Regions from separate parts of the Bilifractor sp. LCP21S3_A7 genome, predicted to be linked through region 3. Evidence: riboswitches for the same ligand, from Rfam matches in the RefSeq annotation. Region 3 holds a riboswitch; each other region holds the start of a gene.
The links. A riboswitch is a leader RNA that binds a small molecule or an ion and turns the genes downstream of it on or off. The one in region 3 is predicted to bind cobalamin.

Region 1: it holds a riboswitch for cobalamin, as region 3 does, so the genes downstream of both, ACTQ1O_RS07350 (Ig-like domain-containing protein) here and ACTQ1O_RS04790 (FecCD family ABC transporter permease) in region 3, are expected to answer to the same signal.
Region 2: it holds a riboswitch for cobalamin, as region 3 does, so the genes downstream of both, ACTQ1O_RS08950 (sirohydrochlorin cobaltochelatase) here and ACTQ1O_RS04790 (FecCD family ABC transporter permease) in region 3, are expected to answer to the same signal.

Annotation. Positions count from the first base shown of each region.
Region 1 covers NZ_JBQKGL010000006.1:125,543-129,794, reverse strand. The annotation lists gene ACTQ1O_RS07350 (Ig-like domain-containing protein) at 1-1,882, opposite strand, end outside; cobalamin riboswitch at 2,083-2,273, opposite strand; gene ACTQ1O_RS07345 (C40 family peptidase) at 2,476-3,954, opposite strand.
Region 2 covers NZ_JBQKGL010000008.1:110,255-114,506, reverse strand. The annotation lists gene ACTQ1O_RS08955 (homocysteine S-methyltransferase family protein) at 1-857, shown strand, start outside; cobalamin riboswitch at 893-1,084, shown strand; gene ACTQ1O_RS08950 (sirohydrochlorin cobaltochelatase) at 1,479-2,792, shown strand; gene rsmH (16S rRNA (cytosine(1402)-N(4))-methyltransferase RsmH) at 3,036-4,142, opposite strand.
Region 3 covers NZ_JBQKGL010000004.1:86,915-91,166, forward strand. The annotation lists gene ACTQ1O_RS04785 (EAL domain-containing protein) at 1-2,154, shown strand, start outside; cobalamin riboswitch at 2,264-2,455, shown strand; gene ACTQ1O_RS04790 (FecCD family ABC transporter permease) at 2,604-3,659, shown strand; gene ACTQ1O_RS04795 (ABC transporter ATP-binding protein) at 3,660-4,252, shown strand, end outside.

The sequences.
Region 1 (4,252 bases), on a different contig from region 3:
CATACCCGTCCGCGGACGCGGAAATGGTGTAAGCAGTTCCCACAGTCAGAGAATATTTTCCCTCCTTCGCAGGGAATGTCTGGCTTCCTTCCGCAACGGTAACATCCGCGGGAATGGCGTTACCATTCTCATCCTTTACGGAAACAGAAAGGTTCATCTTTTTTTCCTCGGCGCGGAAGGTAATATCCGGAAAGGTTTTCCATATAACTTTCCCGGTCATACCGGTATTTCTGCCGGAAAATGTCATGGGCGTATTCAGCTTTACCGGAATCCAGGCCGCACTTACAGTTGAACCATTAATCACCTCCTGGCTTGTCGGAATTGTCCTGACCTTGTCATTCAGGAGAGCAGCAAGTTTTTCATCCACTTTCTCCGGATTTTTTGTATTTTGCTCATAACCTGCCGCCGCGCCGATATACACATGAGAATAATTCTTGCTGGTAAAGTAAATATGAACCTTTGCCGTCCCATCCTTGACGACAATCTGATCACAGTAAACTTTTATTCCATTCGCCGATGTGGATATTGGTTCATCATTTCCCGGATAATCTCCGTCCGGCAGCGTTGTGGTATTATCATATTCCGGCTGTGCTGTATTTTCCAGATTAACTGTAAAGCTATAAGAAAACCATTTTCCCATCGAAGGGTTATAAGCGGAAAATGTCATTTCCGAATTCAGCGCAACCGGAACTGTTACCTGTCCTCCGCTGAATTTATAGAATCCTGCCGAAGTATTCTCCGTCTCCGCGTCCGCTTTTCCCGATGCAGTTCCGTCATAGTAGGTAGTAAATCCGGAAGTTGCGGTCAGTATCACATACGCCTTTCCGCTATTCACCAGAATCTTATCGCAGGAAAGTATTTGCTTTCCCTTGCAGTTCGTCGGCATTTTCTGGTCTGCAGGCTGATACGTCCCATCTGCAAGCGCTGTACTGTTATTATAGGAAGCCCGTACATAACTGCTTTCTCCATCTGAAGTGGCCTTTTCCGATGCAGCCATCATAAAACTTCTTAACGCCAGAACCTTCGGTTCTTCCTTCAGAAGCGCCTCCGCTCCTTCTGTAGAAAAACCAGAGATCACAGAGGCGGAATCATCCTGTTTCTGCACATTGTCTGAATCCTCTGTATCATTTCCGGCGTCATCTGCCGTTTTCTGTGTTTCCTCTGCTTTCCCCGATGCAGATCCCTGTTTTCCGCCATCTGCCGCAGAAGAATTCTCTTTGGCAGCCTGCACCGTTACAAGCAGAGATGCACTGCGCCCGCCGTCTGTGGTCGTTACAGTAATCTTTGCAGTACCTTCTCTGCCTGCAGTCAGTTTTCCGTCTGCATCTACTTTTACTACGGATTCGTCCTCAGATTTCCATGTGACCGTATGATCGGCTGCATCCGCTGGCGTGATCTCAGCGGTCAGCTGATCCTGTTCAGCATCTCCTGCTACCAGAAGAAGCGCATCTTTTCCCTCTATATTTTTAGCTATCTTATTCCGGCTGTCCTTAATTGCAACAGCAGTCACGGAAATTCTACCTGTATTCTGGCCGGAGTCCTCCGTACTTTCAGCTACTTCTGTAGTCTTTTCCTCAGCCTGCGCATCAGTTCCTGTTGCCGCGCTGTCTGCAGCAGCCGTGTCAGGACTTCCTGCTGACGAAGCAGGAACCTTTGCTGCAGAAGAAGATGTATCTGTCACAGAATTCTCCACTGTCTGTGCATTTTCAAACTGCTTCTGTACGGCCGCAGAAACACTCTGTTCCTCTGGTTCCTCTGCAGTCTGCTCTGCCTGCGCCTGTACCGGATGGCTTTCCTCGCCCCATGCAGGCACAGCCCCGGACAGAGCCATCCCTGCAGAAAGCAGCACTGCCAGATATTGTTTTCCATTTCTTTTCTTCATAAAGAACCTTCCCCCTTAGATGCAGTTTAACTGACTTCTAAATATTTAACAGATCATTTCAAAACTTGCACCCGACCGTTTTTTGCCTCAAAAAAGCATGCACCGGAAAAGCGCATGCCAAAAAGAAATATTCTGAAAACGAACGCTCTGTTCGTCCGGAAAATTTCTCTGAGGATTCTGCTTTCCCTGGAAGCACAATCGGGTTCTATGGATTATCAGCAGGTTTCCTGGCTTGCAGTTCAGACACTTCCCGCGCCTTCTCGCATTCCCTTATGCAATGCAATGACATTCAGCGGTTAGCTCGCTGCTTACAGTGACCGGATCGCTCAGGTTTTCCACCTGATTTCCTATTGTCCGTCAAACTGACGGCACTGATAATCATCTGCCTGTTTTCTTATTATAGCGGATTACTGATAAATTACAACCGGTAAAAAAGTCTATGCCGCAAATATATAAATCAGTATCCGATATAAATGATACATCCGACGCAGAACAGCCAGACAGGATCAAATACCTGTCTGGCTGTTAATAAATACTCCACTCGAAATAGACATCTCTATGGATCTTCATGCTCCAGAGAGTACGATGCGTGATTAATAGATGAACCGGCGAATAGTGACAATCGGCTCAAATGCCGGATTGCTCTGAGTGATAATGCCGAGAGACTCATCCGCCGCATGAACGATCATGTTATTTCCGATATAGATTGAGGTATGACTTCCGTAGTTGATAACGTCGCCGGGCTGCATCTCACTGTATGATACAGCAATGCCCTCATTCGCCTGTGTATAGGTCGTGCGGCTCAGTGAAATACCGAAGTGTGCGTATACCTGCTGAACAAATCCAGAGCAGTCACATCCGTTTGTCAGTGAAGTTCCACCCCATACATAAGGATTGCCCACGAACTGAAGCGCATAGTTCACGACATCCTGACCGCTTACTCCACCCACCGTCGAAGCCGAGGAGGAGGTCCCGGACGAAACAGACGATGAAGCAGAAGAACCACTGTCATAGGAGGTACTGCTGTCTGCAGTACTTGTGTCTGTCGTAGTTGTAGTTGAAGTACCCGTGTCTGCAGCACCTGCATCTGCAGAAGAGCTGTCTGTTCCCGCAGAAGTAGTCGCGGATGATCCGCTGGTCGCCGCGGATGTGTCTGCTGTCTGAGAAGCCGCCTGCTGTGCTGCTGCCTGCTGTGCCGCAGCCTGTTTCTCCGCTGCCTCCTGCTCTGCTGCCTGCTTCGCCGCTGCTTCTGCCGCTGCCTTCTGCTGTGCTTCCTGCTCAGCCTTCGCATTCTGTGCTGCTTCTTTCTGAGACTGCAGCTCGGAAATCTGAGCATTCTGTTCCTGGATCAGGGAATAATACTCATCCGCCTTGCTCTGAGCATCCGAAAGCAGGGAATCCAGATCCTCTCCCTTTGCTTCCGCGTCCGCCTTCAGAGACTCCAGGTTCTCCCTAGCGCCTTCCAGCTCCTGTTTGGAAGCTTCCAGAGAAGATTTCTGAGAAGTTTCCTGTGCCTTCAGCGTCTTAACCTTTGATACAGTCTCGGTATATGCTTCGAGTTCCTCTCTGTCATAATCATAAAGAGACTTTGTGTTATCTACATTATCAAGCCCCTCGGAAAGGCTGAGACTTCCGATCATGACGCTTGCCCAACCGCTGTCTCCGCCCTCCTCATAGAGGTACTGTATCCGCTTCTTCATGGCCTGATACTGTGTGTCCTGATCCTTCTCTGCCTCCTCAAGATCAGCCGTTGTCTGCTCCAGCTCTTTCGTCTTCTGCTCGATCTGATCATCCAGAGAAGAGATAGACGCCATCGTGATCACAAGCTCCTGATCATATCCATCGATCTGTGAAAGGATCTGCTGCTTGTCGGATTCCATACTGGAGATAGAATTCTGGATGTCTGTAAGATTCTGATTCGTCTCTGCCTGCTGATTCTGCAGATCACTGATTGCATTGTCCGCATTCTGAATCTGAGTGTCGAAATCATCCGCACTTACAGGCAACGGCTGTGCGCTAAGCATGGCAGCTGCAATTCCAATTGTAAGTAAACGCTTAAATCTGACCTTCAAAAATATAACCTCCCTGCGCTTAAAACTTCAGGCGCATTTTTGTAATCTTCTTGTTACACTTTCTGTAATCTTTTACAATACTATCACAGGGCACCCAAAAATGCAACGGCGTGATGGGAATTTTTTACATTTTTGTTACAAAGTATTGTCCTGTCTTATGCTTAACCCAAAATCCATTCTTCACCCGCGCCTGACAGAATGACGAAAGCCCCGGCGATTTGCCGGGGCTTGTAATCAACTATACCTTCCTGTAAAAAGAATTTTCTGTACTTCCAGGTGCCGCTTGTCCCTCTGCGTC
Region 2 (4,252 bases), on a different contig from region 3:
TCTGTCTTGACGGAGCAACAGGCACAAATCTGACAGTGCGCGGGATGCCGAAGGGAATCAGCACAGAGGCTTGGGTTCTGGAGCATCCGGAGGTGCTGCAAAATCTTCAGAGAGAATTTATCGAAGCGGGAGCGGATGTGATTTACGCGCCGACGTTTGGCGCAAACCGGAAGGTTCTGGGCGGTTTCGGGCTGGCGGACAAGACCGAAGAGATGAACAAAAAGCTGCTCGGGCTGTCGCAGGAGGTGTCGAAGGGCAGCGTTCTGGTGGCAGGAGATATGGCGCCCACGGGAATGGTGCCGGATTCTGCTGGAGGAGATGCCAGCTATGAGGAAATTTTTGAGATCTATCGGGAGCAGGCAGAGATTCTGTATCATGCCGGCGCGGATCTTTTTGTAATAGAAACCATGATGTCGGCGGATGAGACTTCAATTGCGCTGGACGCGGTTTCATCTGTCTGTGATCTTCCGGTGATGTGCACGTTTTCCGTATATGCGGATGGAAAGTGTTTTTTTGACGGAAATATCTTTGATGCTGCAGCCGTTTTGGAGGCGATGGGCGCTGCGGCAGTGGGACTGAACTGCTGCAGCGGACCGGATCAGATGGAGAGCATCATCCGGTATCTGGCGAAGAACTGCAGCATTCCGATTATCGCAAAGCCGAATGCGGGAATGCCGAAGATTGACGAGAACGGGAATGCCATTTACAGCCTCGGTCCGGAAGCCTTTGCGTCTCAGATGAAGATGCTGACAGATGCCGGCGTCAGGATTGTCGGAGGCTGCTGCGGAACAGAGCCGGAGCATATCCGGCTTTTGAAGAAGATGATTTCCGGTCAATCATTCATTGGATCAATTTGACATTTTGTAATTGATTTCATATAATAGTGAAAGTCTTTAAAACATATCTTTTCAGTGCCACTTTTATGGCGGGTAATAGGGAATCAGGTGAAATACCTGAACGATCCGGTCACTGTGAGCAGTGAGCCAGATGCATTGTCCATTGTATTCCGGTCAACGGAATATGAGAAGGCGCAGGAAGGCGTTGAGCTGCAAGTCAGGAAACCTGCTGAGAAGATGATAGATTTGCTTCCGATGAAAGCAGAGTCTGTTTGCATAAGAATATTGATGGTTGCATCAGTGAGTTCTGGTGTGATCCGGCTGGTTTGCAGATATGCGCTCTTTGGCGTGCGGTTATGGATACCGTTTCTTTGAATAGAGCGTGACCGTCAGGCGGATCCGGGATTTCAGCAGATGTTTCTTTTATATGCAGATACGGAGTGATTGCTTTCTGAGAAGGCGGTCACTCTTTTTTACGCGAACAGTGAGCCGCAGCCGAATGCGAAGTATTCGTGTGCGGCGAGCGTCGCGATAGCAAGATAAAACTCGCGCAGCGTGTTTTATCTCGTTTATGTTCTGTGCTAAGGTATCGAAGGGCGTTTTGAACCCCTTTGATATAGATTATTCTACAAAAAGGAGAAAATGATGAAAAAGAAAGTCGTAACATTATTATGCACCGCGGTTCTGACCGGGTCTATGATTGCCGGATGTGGCAGCGCAAGCAGCGCAGCATCGTCAGCATCCGCAGCATCTTCGAGTGCATCTTCCGCGTCTTCAGCGGCAGCGGAGGTTACAGAGGCAGCCTCTTCTTCTGAAGAAGTAGAGACGGTTTCTTCCTCCTCTGTATCTGCGGATCAGGCAGCAGCGGACAAGGTAGCCGCTCTGATTGACAAGATCTATGTGCAGGAGAGAACAGATACTACGGACGAGGACTGCAAGGCGGCAAAGGAAGCATGGGACGCATTGACGGATACGCAGAAGGCTCTCGTAGAAGGCGAATATGCAGATCCGGATTATTTCGGAAGGGATACCGGCGATGCTTCCAAGGACGATCCGCTCAACGAGGACGGAATCGGAGAAAATGAGATTCTTGTATGCTCCTTCGGAACCTCCTATAATGACAGCCGTGTCCAGGATATCGGCGGAATTGAGAAGGCTCTTCAGGCAGCATATCCCGACTGGTCTGTAAGACGTGCATTCACGGCGCAGATCATCATCAATCATATTCAGGCGCGTGATAATGAGGTGATCGACAATATGGATCAGGCGCTCCAGAGAGCGGTTGACAACGGTGTGAAGAATCTGCTGATTCAGCCGACGCATCTGATGCATGGCGCGGAGTATGATGAGCTTTCGGAGGCTGTCAGCAAATACGCCGACAAATTTGATTCTGTGAAAATTGCCGAGCCGCTTCTGGGTGAGGTGGGAAGTGACACGAGCGTAGTAAATGAGGACAAGCAGAATGTCGCAAAGATTCTTACCGCTACAGCGGTAGAGAAGGCAGGATATGACAGTCTTGACGCGGCTGCCGCTGACGGAACGGCGTTTGTATTCATGGGTCATGGAACCTCTCATGAGGCGAATATCACCTATGATCAGATGCAGACAGAAATGAATGATCTCGGTTACAAGAACGTATTCATCGGAACCGTTGAGGGCAAGCCGGCAGATACCGAGTGCTCCGCGGTTATCCAGAAGGTACATGACGCGGGATACAAGAAGGTAATTCTGCGTGATCTGATGGTTGTAGCAGGTGATCATGCGAATAACGATATGGCAGGCGATGATTCTGATTCCTGGAAGAGCCAGTTCAATGCATCCGGCTTCTTTGACAGCGTAGATGCTCAGCTCGAAGGAATGGGAAGAATTCCGGATATCGAGCAGATCTATGTAAGCCACACAAAGGCTGCAATGGACAGCGACGCCACAGTTTCAAGTTCTTCTGAGGCAAACTGAGAAATCCAGTACAGTATACCCTGACGAGTATGGGATATGATTCTGCCGGGCGTACCACAAGGATATAATGTGTGGTTCAGCCTGACACACCATCATCTGCATGACCTGTGTGCTGAGAGAAAATGACAGGGCTGAGACATATCAGTGAGACAACATATCAGTAAAACAGAGGAAGCGTCCGGCATGTGCCGGACGCTTCTTCTGTCGGTGCGCCAGTCGGGCGCGCGAAAACCGGATGCCGGATTAACGGATCGCCCATCTCAGTTTTGTGGAGTGTGCTCTCGGATTCCGGTAGCATTCCTCACGGGAGGGACGGATGACATCCCGGCTGACTTCGGTGTACAGGCCGTCACGGGCGCCCTGCTTAAAGGACTGTTTGACGAGGCGGTCCTCACCGGAGTGGAAGGTGAGAATAGCAGCTCTGCCTCCGGGTTTCAGCACGGAGGGCAGCTTGTCCAGAAATGCGTAGAGAACCTCAAATTCGCTGTTCACGTCGATGCGGAGTGCCTGGAAGACCCTGGCGCAGGATTTTTTCACGGCTTCCTCCTGTTCGTCCCTGGGCGAATGGCGAAGTTGACGGGTTTGAGTCAGCGTTTCCTCGATCAGAAGGCGAAGATCCGTGGTGGTTTCCAGTGGGCGTTTACGACGATATGCCTGCTGAACAGCATCGGCGATTTCTTCTGCATATGGCTCGTCAGAATTATCGATGAGCAGCCCAGCGAGTTCATCCCTCGTGAGCTGCTTCAGCCTCTCGGAAGCAGGCTCTCCCTTTTCCGGGTCAAAACGAAGATCGAGGGGACCATCTGTCTTGTAGGAAAAGCCTCTCTCCGGGTTGTCGATCTGCATGGAGGAGACACCCAGATCCGCCAGAACAAAGTCGAAGGGACCGTACTTGGTGGAGACCTGATCGATATTCGCGAAGTTGATGTGGATCGGGGTAAAAATATCCTCCCCGAAGCCTCTGGCGCGCATCCGTGCCTCCGTCTTCCGGATTTCCAGAGGATCGGCATCCAGTGAATAGAGATGACCCGTGCCCTCCAGCTTCTCCAGCATGCGGGAGCTGTGACCTCCGTAACCGAGCGTGCAGTCGAGTCCGGTCATGCCGGGACGGATCTTCAGCACATCCAGAATCTCATCGACCATGATCGGAATGTGCATTCCTGCGGGCGTGCTTCCCTTGCGGATTACCTTTTCAATGGTTTCGCCGTATTTCTCGGGATTCAGCTCCTTGTATTTCTCATTATACTTTCGCGGGTACTTGCCGCTGTAATGGGGCCTGCGCCTGTGCGGCGCTGCATCTCCGGAAAGACGGTCCGGATTTGGTCTGTCGGCGTGATTGTCTGAATGCATAATAAGTGTTTTCCTTTCGAATAAATCTCTTCAGAGATGATATGGGTTCTGCCTTTCGATCAGATTCTCGTCGGAGAGGATATGGATTCTGTCTTTCGATCAGATTCTCG
Region 3 (4,252 bases):
GATACATCTCCGTATGAATTCTTTTGGATGGACAGGCAGAGAAGGCTTTTGGGGGCAAGCAGGGAATTTGTCAGGAGAATCGGGCTTTCCGACGAGAAAGACTATCTTGGCAAGACAGAATCAGAACTGGGATGGCATATCGATTCTGCTGCTGCGGAGATGGAGGAGAAAAAAGTTCTGGAGATGGGCGTCAGGTCGACATCGGCCAATGAGCTGGTGCTGTCCGGCGGCAGACTTGACGGAATCGAGATTACCCGTGTTCCCTGGTACCGTGAGAGGGAAATCGCGGGGATGATGGGAATGATCAGCGGTGATCAGGCAGATGACAGAAAGAAGGAGGTGCGCCTGGGATTTGTGGACCGCGACACAGAGCTCATGAGTTTTCGCGGTTCGATAGAAGCCGGAATGATATATGAGGATCAGTATCGATTGAAAAAAATCGATTATACAGGACTATTAATTGATGTTGCCGCATATGCTGAAGTGATGCGGGAAAGCGCCGAGAAGGCAAAGGTGATTCTGACCGAAATTTCTGCAACACTGAAAAAACTGATGAATCCGGAATGGGCGATCGCGCGGATAGGGCTGTGCTGTTTTCTGTGCTTCTGCCGCAGGGATCATGCCGGAGATATTGAAGAGAAGATTGACAGGGTATCCGGAATGCTTCCGACGCTTTGGAGGAAGCTCGGAATTCAGGCTGATCCTGTTCTGGCACATGCGATTGTCTACGGGTCGGAGGTAATGAGCCTGGACGAGATGTTCATGCTGCTGATCCGGAGAATCAGCAGCACGGAGAAGGCGGCTCATGGGGACAGCCCATATGTCGGGGACTACATTGCCCTGAGACGTGAGGTGTTCGACAGCCTGACGGAACATGTCATTGTCAGTGATCCCAGAACATACGAGCTTGTATATATGAATCGTTCTGCCCGAAGGGATTTTGGAATAAAACCGGATGGCAGCCTGAACGGGTGCCGCTGTTATGAGGTGCTGGAAGGTCAGGATGTTCCCTGCGGCGACTGTCCGAATCTGTTGCTGCGGAAGGATTGTGCGTATGAGGCATCACACCTGAACCGGAGAAAGGGAGCAAAAGTACTGATTCGTTCTGCTCTGACAACATGGGAGAACCGGACGCTGAGGCTGACGGTCGAATTTGATATCAACAAGTATCTGCATGCAATGGCAAGGGATCACGAGCTGATCTATCAGGAGATGCGGGCAAATGAGGCAATTTCTCTTGGTATGGCGGAAGAGGATCCCGGAACAGGAATCGAGAAGACGATTGCATGTATCTCTGAAAATATGAGATCGGAGCGCTTCCTGATCTTTGAGGAACGTGATGACAATACGGTAAGTGCCACCTATGAATGGACGGCACCCGGTGTTTTTTCTCTGAAGGAGGAGCTGCAGAGTATTCCTCTCTCGGAATTGCGGGCGCTGTATACGCAGTTTGCCTCACAGCATGTGGTGATGGTCAGTGATATGGATGCCTTTCAGAAGGAAAATCCCGGTTTTTCCATGCGAATCCATGATGTCCGGAGCTTTATATCCGGGCAGCTGAAGATCCTGAATCAGACAGAGGGCTTTACGATGGTTATCAATCCGGCGGAGGACACCTTCCGTAATACCAGCGTGCTGCTCTCCACGCTGACGGATTTCATAGCAATTATGATTCGCAACAGGAACAGCGTGCACCAGCTGGAGAAACAAAGCATGATTGACCAGATGACGGGCGCCGGAAACCGGAGGGCTCTTGAGCGGCAGATCCGCGAGTGGAAGGGTGACGGTCTGCTTGGAGTGATTTCCGTTGACCTGAACGGACTGAAGAACACAAACGATACGGCGGGCCATCATGCCGGCGATGTGCTGATTTGCGAAACAGTCCGGGTTCTTCAGGAATGCGCAGGTGAAAAGTATGTATTCCGGACCGGCGGGGATGAATTTGTCGTTCTGACGGAAGAGCTGGAGGAAAAGGATATCAGCCTGCTGATACGGCATATGCGTGAGAACGCAGCAAATAACGGGATCAGTATGGCGATTGGATATGCAGTCTGCCGCGGAAAGGTTACGGACTTTGATGCGCTGCTCACCAGGGCAGATTTCAATATGTATAAGGACAAGGGACATAGTTTCCGAAGAAGGCGGAATGATTGAAGGGCTGAAGGAAAGGCATATATCCGCGATGCGGTTTATTTGACACTTTTCAGCCTGTATCGTATAATCGTTGCAGACAATTGAAGAGAGGCCTTTCAGTGCATCCGATTTTCTGCACATGCCTGACAGCAGGAGTGCAGAGGAACTGTATGAGAATAGAGAATCAGGTGAAATTCCTGAGCGATCCGGTCACTGTGAGCAGCGAACCATTCCGTTATGTCATTGTGTCATAGAACATGAGAAGACAGGAACTGGTGCTTGAGCTGTCAGCCAGGAGAACTGCTGAGAGGTTTGTAGATATGCTTCCGAAGAAAGCAGATTCTGATGACCTGGAGGCTGCCGGATTGCCGGCGGAACCGATTGAGACAGGTTAATTATTCAGGACGAATGCTTCGGCATTCGTCCCTTTTCATGTATAAGATCATTGAAGTTGAAAGGCATACTTGCAAATGATGAGTGATAATGAAATCAGCAGTTATCATGCTGAGAATCTGAAAAGGAGAATGCGATACACGGCGGTTTTTGCCGTTCTGGCAGCTGCGTTTCTGGTCGTGACCGTAATCAATATCAATACCGGTAACGTTGATATTTCGATTGATAAGATTTTGAGAGCTGTTTTTCTCCGAAGCGGGTCAAGAGATGATATGAATATCATCTGGAAGATCCGTCTGCCGCGGATTCTGATGGCGGCTATTCTCGGAGGGGCGCTCTCCCTGTCCGGATTTCTGCTGCAGACATTTTTCGAGAATCCGATTGCAGGTCCTTTTGTGCTCGGAATATCTTCCGGCGCAAAACTGATTGTCGCGTTTCTCATGATTCTTGTGGTGGCCAGGCACGGAGCAGTGTCCTCCTGGGCCATGATTCTTGCCGCGTTCGCGGGGTCTCTTGTGTCAACCGGCTTTATCCTGCTGGTTTCCCGGAGCGTGCGGAATATGTCGGCACTGCTGGTTGCGGGAATCATGATCGGGTATATCTGTACTGCGCTGACGAATCTTCTCGTTACATTTGCCAGTGATTCGGATATCGCCAATCTTCACAACTGGTCTCAGGGAAGCTTCTCGGGTATGACCTGGGACAATGTCCTGGTGGGCGGAATCATCATCGGAGCTGCGTCTGCCCTGGTATTCCTTCTCGCAAAGCCGATTGGTGCGTTTCAGCTTGGCGAGGCTTACGCGCAGAGCATGGGGGTTAATGTAAAGCGGTTCCGGGTGGCCCTCATCCTGCTGTCGAGCATCCTCTCTGCGACGGTGACGGCATTTGCCGGTCCGATTTCTTTCGTAGGCATCGCGGTTCCCTTCCTGATCAAGCGCGCACTGAACACGGCAAATCCGGTCGTGGTCATCCCGGCCACCTTTCTTGGAGGCGCCGTCTTCTGCATGGTCTGTGATCTGATCGCAAGGGTTGCATTTGCACCGACTGAACTGGAAATCAGCACGGTGACCTCGATTTTCGGAGCACCGGTCGTGATCTTTATGCTGATACGGCGGCAGAAGGGAAGAAGATAAATGGAGAAGGTACAGAACAAGGAAAAATATTATCTCCACCTGGAGGGTCTGTCGGTCGGGTATAACGGGAAGCCTGTGATCCGCGATATTGAGATCGGAATCCGGCGCGGTGAGATTGTTACACTGATCGGACCGAACGGCGCGGGAAAATCTACAATATTGAAAAGCATCACGAGACAGCTTTCTCTTGTGGAGGGAGAGGTTTTTTTTGATCTGAAGAATTTGTCGGATTATTCGTTCCGAGAATTGTCTTCGCGTATGGCTGTTGTTCTGACGGACCGTCTGCATCCGGAGCTTATGACCTGTCACGATGTGGTCGCGACCGGAAGATATCCATATACGGGACGGCTGGGGAAATTGACGGAAGAGGATGAACGGAAGGTAGATGATGCGATGAAGGCGGTTCAGGCGCAGGAGATTGGCAACCGCGACTTTAACGCGATCAGTGACGGGCAGAAGCAGCGGGTGCTGCTCGCGAGGGCGATCTGCCAGGAACCGGATATCATCATCCTGGATGAGCCGACGAGTTTCCTGGATATCAAGCATAAGCTGAAGCTTCTGTCGATTCTCCGGGATATGGCTAAGCAGAAGAA